One region of the Faecalibacterium sp. 9 genome, then DNA from elsewhere that is predicted to be linked to it. Evidence: riboswitches for the same ligand, from Rfam matches in the RefSeq annotation. Region 1 holds a riboswitch; the other holds the start of a gene.

Evidence for each region. A riboswitch is a leader RNA that binds a small molecule or an ion and turns the genes downstream of it on or off. The one in region 1 is predicted to bind thiamine pyrophosphate.
Region 2: linked by a shared signal. The riboswitch ahead of ACKXF9_RS07985 (energy-coupled thiamine transporter ThiT) and the one ahead of thiW (energy coupling factor transporter S component ThiW) in region 1 are both predicted to bind thiamine pyrophosphate.

What each region holds. Positions count from the first base shown of each region.
Region 1 is NZ_JBLWGB010000001.1:1,167,842-1,172,048, reverse strand. Features, by position in the region: gene thiC (phosphomethylpyrimidine synthase ThiC) at 1-40, opposite strand, end outside; gene thiE (thiamine phosphate synthase) at 382-1,017, opposite strand; gene thiM (hydroxyethylthiazole kinase) at 1,004-1,825, opposite strand; gene thiW (energy coupling factor transporter S component ThiW) at 1,841-2,356, opposite strand; TPP riboswitch at 2,642-2,750, opposite strand; gene ACKXF9_RS05530 (GH36-type glycosyl hydrolase domain-containing protein) at 2,940-4,207, opposite strand, start outside.
Region 2 is NZ_JBLWGB010000001.1:1,656,196-1,660,402, forward strand. Features, by position in the region: gene ACKXF9_RS07970 (DNA-3-methyladenine glycosylase family protein) at 1-304, shown strand, start outside; gene bilS (flavodoxin family protein BilS) at 397-888, opposite strand; tRNA gene ACKXF9_RS07980 (tRNA-Ala) at 952-1,027, opposite strand; gene ACKXF9_RS07985 (energy-coupled thiamine transporter ThiT) at 1,169-1,798, opposite strand; TPP riboswitch at 1,881-1,980, opposite strand; gene ACKXF9_RS07990 (sporulation transcriptional regulator SpoIIID) at 2,091-2,339, shown strand; gene sigG (RNA polymerase sporulation sigma factor SigG) at 2,390-3,157, opposite strand; gene sigK (RNA polymerase sporulation sigma factor SigK) at 3,832-4,207, opposite strand, start outside.

The sequences.
Region 1 (4,207 bases):
CCTTGCGGGCGGCATCCATCTGGGTAGTATAAGTCTGCATACGCTCTGTTCCTCCAAATGACAGTTTATCTCTGAACAGCAGGGTGCTGGTCATACATTGATGCGGGGGAGTCTGCGTGCCGGGAGCTTTCTCCTCGGACACGAATCGGGCCATTCCATCGCCCGCCCTACTGCCTGCGGCAGCAGGGTCCCACCCCAGCGGACGGTCCTCGGAGAAACTCCCGACCCGCAGGCAAGGGTGGCAGGCAAGTAGCCGTCATTCAGAAAAAGCAGAACATTCTGGATGCCGGCACCTGCGCAAAATACGCTTTTCATGTTGGTTTTCTCCATGAATTTTATAACGCGGCCCAAGGTGGTGCCCCCGGTTTGCCGCGGGATCGGTCAGATGATCTGCTCGGAAAGCGCCTTCAGCTCCCGGCACTCGGTCTCGATGTCATCTGCTGCAAAGATGGCGCTCACAAGGGCCACACCGTCCACGCCGGTGCCCTTGAGCTGCAGGATGTTCTCCTTGTGGATGCCGCCGATGGCCACCACCGGGATGTCCACGGCGTCACAGATTGCCTTCAGGGTCTCGTGGGGCAGAACGTCCACATCGGTCTTGGTATGAGTGGCAAAGGCCGCACCCACACCAAGGCAGTCTGCGCCATGCTTCACAGCTTCCTGCGCTTCCTCCACGCTGTGGACGGAAACGCCGATCATCATTCCCTCGCCCACACGGGCGCGCACCTGCGCTGCGGCCATATCCTCCTGCCCCACATGCACGCCCTCGGCGTGGCAGCGGATGGCAATGTCCACGTTGTCGTTCACAAAGAACGGCACGCCGTAGCGCTGGCACAGAGCATGGATCTCCACAGCCTCTTTCAGAAAAGCTTCGTCGTCCAGCTCTTTTTCACGCAGCTGCACACAGGTGACACCGCCCTTCAGGGCGCTTTCCACCTGCTCATAGAGGGACTGTTTTCCCACCCATGCGCGGTCGGTGACGGCATACAGAAGCATGTTCTGCTTATCGCACTTCATAGTTTGCTCCTTCTTCCAGCTGTTCCGGGGTCATATTATAAATGGCATCGATGATGTAGCTGCGGTAGGTGGCGTTGCCGTCCTGCGGGGTGAGCCGCTTGTGGGCGATCTCGCCCGCAAGGCCCATGGCGCACACTGCGGCTGCAGCAGCTTCCAGCGGATGGCCGGGGTTGGCGGTAACAAAAGCCGCCGTGAGGGCCGAGAGCTGGCATCCGGTGCCGGTGATGCTGCTCATCATGGGATTGCCGTTGCGGATGACATAGGCTTTTTGCGCATCGGCCACGATGTCGATGGCACCGGTGATGGCAATGACGGCACCGGTCTGAGCCGCAAACTTTTTGGCAAAGGCCACGGCAGAATCCAGATTTTCCTCAGTGACTTTATCAGCCACATCGGCGTCCACGCCCTTGGTTGTGCCCGCGCCGGAGGCCAGCGTTTTGATCTCCGAGATATTGCCGCGGATCACCGCGAACTTCACATCCCGGAGCAGACGGTAGGCCGTATCTGTACGCAGGCGGGATGCACCCGCACCCACCGGGTCCAGCACCACAGGATGGCCCAGCGCGTTAGCCTTTTTGCCCGCCAGCAGCATGCTGGTGATGGTGCGGCTGTTCAGGGTGCCGATGTTGATGTTCAGTCCGCCGCAGATGGTGGTGATGTCCTCCACCTCGGCAGCATCGTCAGCCATGATGGGCGAAGCACCGCAGGCCAGCACCATGTTGGCGCAGTCGTTCACGGTGACGTAGTTGGTAATGTTATGGATGAGCGGGCAGGTGCGGCGCAGGTTCTCGAATTCTGTTTTGAACATTCGGGTGCCCCTCCGTCAGGAAAGACTGTTCTGCATGGAGTGCAGTACGCCGGAGCGCTGCAGGCTGTACACCAGCACGCCCGCAATGATGGAACCCACAGCAGTGGAGATGAGGAAGGGCACGATGTAGGCATAGAACGCGATATCACCGGCGCTCTTGCCCATCAGGAAGATGGCCACCGGGTAGGCGCACAGACCGCCCAGAATGCTGGTACCGAACACCTCGCCCACCATGGTGGCAAAGATGTTCTTGGTCTTAGCGTACACAAGGCCGCACAGCAGGGCACCGAACATGCTGCCGGGGAAGGCCATCAGGCTGCCCAGACCCAGCAGGTTGCGCAGCAGGGAGGCCACAAAGGCCACGCCCACGCCCCACCACGGGCCAAGCAGCACGGCGCAGGTCACGTTGACCATGTGCTGGATGGGTGCGCATTTGCTGCCAAACATGGGGAAGCTGAACACGCTGCCCACCACGCACAAAGCACACAGCATACCGGCCAGCGCCAGCTTTTTCACAGAGAGATTTTTCATAAGGTAAGGCTCCTTTCTCCTGCGGGAGCAGCAAAACCGTACAGCGCCCCCGCAAACAGCCCGTACCGGACGGCACAGGCAAGATCTACAAGCGGTCGAGACTTTCTGGTCTCCTCTCACGCCGGAACACGGCTTCCCATCGCTGACGATTCACGGCACTCAGGGCGCTCCCCCTCAGTCCGCTGCGGCAGTCCCCCCGCAGAAAGGTACAAGGCATCCTCCTCAGAACAGTAAAATAAGCTACAACAAAAAACAGGAGACCCCCTTCTGCGGGGCCTCCTGCAAAAAATCATATGGATGACTTCCTACGGCGGCATTATCCGCATCAGGTAAAAGGGTCGAAGTTCGGATACTTCCTCTCAGCCCGCTGTCACGAGCTCCCCTGTATTTGATTGTGACTGTATTCTACACCCTTTGCACCAAAATTGCAAGAGGGAGGGGAATGATCGTGAATGCGGAGCGCATTTTTGATCGTTATGCCGCCGGATAGTTCACGCCTTTACAGACCAAACCCGCCGTGCAGGGGTCTGCGCAGCGGGTCTGGCTATGAGGAGAATATTATGAAAAAGCAGAGAAAGTCGGTTTAACCCATGGTCACCCGCACCTGCACTGTAGTCCCGGCAGCAGCCAGCGGCAGCACATTGCCCGCGAGGGCTTTGCCGTCCACCGTGATGCTCTGCACACCGTGCTGCACGGCGGCGGTGTTGTCCACTGCAATGTGATACACTGCGCCCCGGTAGCGGCGGGTGACGGTGTAGCCGGTCAGGGTGTGGGGGATGCAGGGGTCTACCCGCAGGCCGTCCAGCGTGGGCTGGATGCCCAAAATGTACTGGCTCACATTGACGAAAGTCCATGCGGCCGTGCCGGTCAGCCAGCTGTTTTTCGCCTCGCCGAAGGTGGGTGCATCCCTGCCCGCCACCATCTGGCTGTAGACGTAGGGTTCGGTGCGGTGGATCTCGGAAATATCCTCGATGTAGGCCGGGCAGGTCTTGCGATACACCTCAAAGGCCCGGTCGCCGTGGCCCAGCACGGTTTCAGCGCAGCTGATCCACGGATTGTTGTGGCAGAAGATGCCTGCGTTCTCCTTGTATCCCGGCGGATAGCTGGAAATTTCGCCCAGATTCAGCTGGTAGCTGGTGTAGGCGGGCTGGTGCAGCACCACGCCGTATGGGGTGTCCAGCCGCTCCTCCACGCTCCGGAGCGCCTGCGCGGCCTGCCCGGTCTCCCTGCCGATGCCTGCCATGACGCACATGCCCTGCGGCTCAATGAAGATCTGTCCCTCGGTGCACTCCCTGCTGCCCACAGGGTTGCCGAAAGCATCGTAGGCACGCCGGAACCATGCGCCGTCCCAGCCTGCGGTCAGGGCCGCCTGCTCCACGGCGTCGATGCTCCGGCGGGCAGCTGCGGCCTCATCGGCAAGCTGCAGGCGGTCGCACAGCTCTGCATACTCGCGCCCGTACTTGACGAACATGCCCGCAATGAACACGCTCTCGGCCACCGGGCCCTCGCTGGGACCGGTGATCTGGAAGCTCTCGCCCGGGTGCTCCGAGAAGCAGTTCAGGTTCAGGCAGTCGTTCCAGTCCGCACGGCCAATAAGCGGCAGGCCGTGGGGGCCAAGATGGGTGCAGGTAAAGCGAAAGCTGCGGCGCAGGTGCTCCATAAGCGGCTGTGCCTTGCGCTCGTCGTTCTCAAAGGGCACCTGTTCTTCCAGAATGGACCAGTCGCCTGTCTCCCGCAGATAGGCGGCGGTGGCGGCAATGAGCCACAGCGGGTCATCGTTGAAGCCGGTGCCCACATCCCGGTTGCCCTTTTTGGTCAGGGGCTGATACTGATGGTAGGCGCTGCCGTCCT
Region 2 (4,207 bases), 490 kb from region 1:
CACCCGCTACGTGCTGCATGCGGCGCAGCAGGCGGCAGAGGGCACACTGGACCTGAAGAAGCTGGCTTCCCTGCCCGATGAAGCACTTTTTGCCCGTTTGATGGAACTGGACGGTGTGGGCAAAAAGGTGGCAAACTGCGTGTGTCTGTTCGGCTATGGCCGTGTGGGCCGTGTGCCGGTGGATGTCTGGATCGAACGGCTCATCCGGGACGAGTTTGCCGGGCAGGACCCGTTCCCGCAGTTCGGGCCGGAAGCAGGCATCGTGCAGCAGTACCTGTTCTTTTATAAAAGAAGCGTGGGATAAGAACCGCGGAGCCGCAGGCAGGAGCGTAGGATCATCCGCTAAGCAAAAAAGGCAACGGCTTCCTCTGTTTGAGGAAAACCGCTGCCTTTTTATCATTTTACCGCCTGCTTTAACCGTTCCAGATCTTCTGCATCCGGGTGAGAAAGGGCGTTGTCAAAATTCTCGATCAGCGCATCCAGATTGGGCAGATGGATCGGCTGCTTTTTCATGCCCTCATACCGCTGGCGTACCGAAAGCGGCATCTTGCCCTGACACATATAACGGCCGAAGACCGTGTTGCTCCTGTCCAGCGAACGCTCCACCTTTTTCAGGATCTTGTTGAAATACTCCTCACTGCCGCCAAAGCCGGCGGTGCCAAAAAGGAAGATACTTTTGCCGTGCAGCTGCTTCAAAAAGTCCAAAGTGCTTTCGTCGGCGTTTCCCTTGTCTGTCCAGAAGCCCACATAGAGGTCGTCCGCTTCCATGGCAGCAGGGTCCGGGGTGCCAAAATAGCAGCAGTTTTCCTGTGGCAGACAGGCGTGCAGCGTGTCTGCCAATAATTTTGTGTTGCCTGTTTTACTGCTGAATACGATCGCGTAGCTCATAGTTTCTCCTTTGGTCGGTAACAACAAAAAACACCACACGTTTCCGTGCGGTGCTTTTCCTTCTGGTGGAGAATACCGGGATCGAACCGGTGACCTCTTGCATGCCATGCAAGCGCTCTCCCAGCTGAGCTAATCCCCCAGATGTTTGTGCCGTGCCTGACGACAGGAGTAATTATACCAGCGCTTTGCCGGATTGTCAACAGCTTTTTTGGGATTTTCTGCAAAAAAATTCCCGCCGGGGAAATGCCCTTCCCGGCGGGAAAAATGACTGCGAAAAAACTTACGCTCTTGCGTTCTGCGGGTCGAAGATCTGCGGTGCGACACGGATCAGGATCACCACAAGGACCGTGGTCAGAATGGCTTCGGGCAGCATGTAAGTGGCGTTGTACAAGGCGCTGTACAGCCAGCACAGACCGTCCACGCTCATGCTGGAGATCCCGGGAAAGCCGATCTCAGTCATCCAGCTGAAAGCGTAGTCGTAGTCCTTCCAGACGATGTAACCGGACAGAAAGCTGCACAAAAAGCGCAGCAGGCACACCACAAAGGCGCTGACACCGACACCCACGGTGCGGTTGTGGAAAGGCTTTGCGATCAGGCAGGCAAAGCCCAGCACCGTGAAGGCCAGAAGGTAGTCCAGCAGCACGCAGCCCACCTGTGCCGTGAGGGTCTGGCAGTATGCCAGATTGCCAAGGCCCTGCACAAGCTGGATCAGGCTGTTGACGAAAGCGGTCATGATGCCCCACTTTGCGCCGTGGCGGTAGCTCATTACCAGAATGGGCACCATGCTGAACAGGGTGATGGAACCGCCGTGGGGCATGAGCGGGATCTGGATCATGCTCAAAACGGTGGACAGGGCGATCATCAGCGCACCCTCCACCAGAATGCGGGTTTTGGAATAGGTTTTGGTCATAGGGATTCCTCTTCTCAGAACGATAGTACACAAAAACAAAATGCGCCCGCTTTCCAGCAGGCGCACGGGGTTTGTGAAAGAACGGACAGTTCTGCAAACTCCCACGCCGGCATTGTCCGGTCAGGTAAAAGGGTACTCCGCAAAACGCAGATCTCAGCCTTTCGGCACCCCTGTTTTTATGTCCATGCAAAAGTATAGCGCGTCCGGCGCAAAAGTCAAGCCCCGGCGGAACATATCTGCCTCGGCCTGTGCATAGGCTGTACCATAAGTTCACAATGGGAGGAGTCTGGATATGAAGGGAGACCCCGAACAGAGGGCGGTACAGCTGGGCGAATATATCGCGGCCAACCGGGCCACAGTGCGTGCGGCGGCAGCGGTGTTCGGGTGCAGCAAGTCCACCGTGCACAAGGATGTTGCGGTGCGGCTGCGGACGCTGCAGCCGGAGCTGTTCCGGCAGGTGCGGGCGGTTCTGGCCTGCAATAAGGCAGAGCGGCATCTGCGCGGCGGTGCGGCCACCCGGCGCAAATACAGCCGCAGATAAAAGACGGCACACTTCCGAACAAAACGGAAGCTGTGCCGCCTTTTTTAGGTTCAGTCCCGGGTGCGGAACTGGCTCAGTGCGCCCTTTTCCAGCCGACTGACCTGTGCCTGACTGATGCCGATCTCCTGCGCCACCTCCATCTGGGTCTTGCCCTGCAGGTAGCGCAGCTCCATGATCTTTTTCTCCCGCGGGGTCAGCCCGGCCACCGTCTGGCGGAACTGCAGCCCGCTGATCCAGCTGTCCTCGCCGTCCGGGTCCCGCACCTGATCGATCACATACATGGCATCGCCGCCGTCGGTGTACACCGGCTCATCCAGACTGATGGGCTCCACCACCGATTCCAGCGCCGCCGTTACTTCCCGGCGGGTGAGCCCGGCGCTCTGGGCAATCTCGTCCATGGTCGGCTCGCGGCCAAGCTGCTTTTCCAGCGTCTCGCGGCTCTGCATGGCCCGGTAGGCGGTATCCCGCAGGCTGCGGCTCACCCGCAGGGCATTGTTGTCCCGCAGAAAGCGCCGGATCTCGCCAATGATCATGGGCACGCCGTAGGTGGAGAAGCGCACCGGCTGGGCGGGGTCAAAATGATCGATGGCCTTGATAAGCCCGATGCACCCCACCTGAAACAGATCGTCCAGATTTTCGCCGCGCTGGGCGAACCGCTGCACCACGCTGAGCACCAGCCGCAGATTGCCCTCCACCATCCGCTCCCGTGCGGCGGCATCGCCGGTGCGCACCCGGGCCAGAAGCTCCCGCTTTTCGGCCTCGGTCAGCACAGGCAACTGGGCCGTGTTCATGCCGCACAGCTCCACTTTGTTGTACATCCAAACGCCCCCGGTCTGTTTTTGTTCTCACCGGGAGTATGGGATGTGCAGCGGCATCGTATGCGTGGAAAAAACTGTGCGCTTTCCCGTTTGGCAGGAAAGCGCGGCAAAATATTGTTTTTTGTGCGGATTTATGATATGCTGTATTTGCGGCGGCAACGCCGCCATCAGGCGCTGTGCCCACAAACGCAGAACGGGTTGCGGCACCCAGCATCCGCTTCGTGTCTTGAGCGGCACTCGCGTCTTGCTGGCCGCGGCCCCAACCTCGCCTCCCTGTTTCCGCCATAGGCGGCGGTCGGCTCCGTTGCAGCTGCTCCTTACCGGTACTTGGGTGCCGGCTAAAGACGATTTTTTCTTGAAAATCTCGTTCTCCCCGGATGCCCAAGGGCGGAAAGGGGGGATGCACCATGACGTTTGAACAGGTCGTGCTTCTGCTCACGCTTCTCGGCGGAGCGATCTACGTTACGTTTGAAATTACATGGACTGTTTCTCACAGTGATGACAAAAAGAAAAAATGACCGCCTTCAGACTCCCAAACCTGAGCGGTCATCTTTTCTTGACTTAATCCGGTAAGGAACTAGCCGTTTGCAGGGCCAGCGCCTTTTGTAGTTTTATTATATGCGAATCAGCGCGGATTGTCAAGCCCGGCGGGCGGCAGTTCGCGTTTTTCCACTTCATTCGCTTTCCAGCTGGGCCTTTAATGTATGGATGATCCGCTTTTCCAGCCGGGAGATATAGCTCTGGCTGATGCCAAGGGCATCGGCGGCTTCCTTCTGGGTACGCTCCACGCCGTCGGCAAGGCCGAAGCGCAGCTCCATGATCTGCCGCTCCCGTGGGGACAGGCTGTCCACGGCACGGCGCAGAATGGCACGCTCGGCGTCCTGTTCCAGCCGCTGGCTGATCTGATCCTCGTCGCTGCCAAGAATGTCCGAGAGCAGCAGCTCGTTGCCGTCGCCGTCCACGTTGAGCGGCTCGTCGATGCTGGCCTCCTGCCGGCGGTTGGAGCTTTTGCGTAAGTACATCAGGATCTCGTTGCCGATGCAGCGGCTG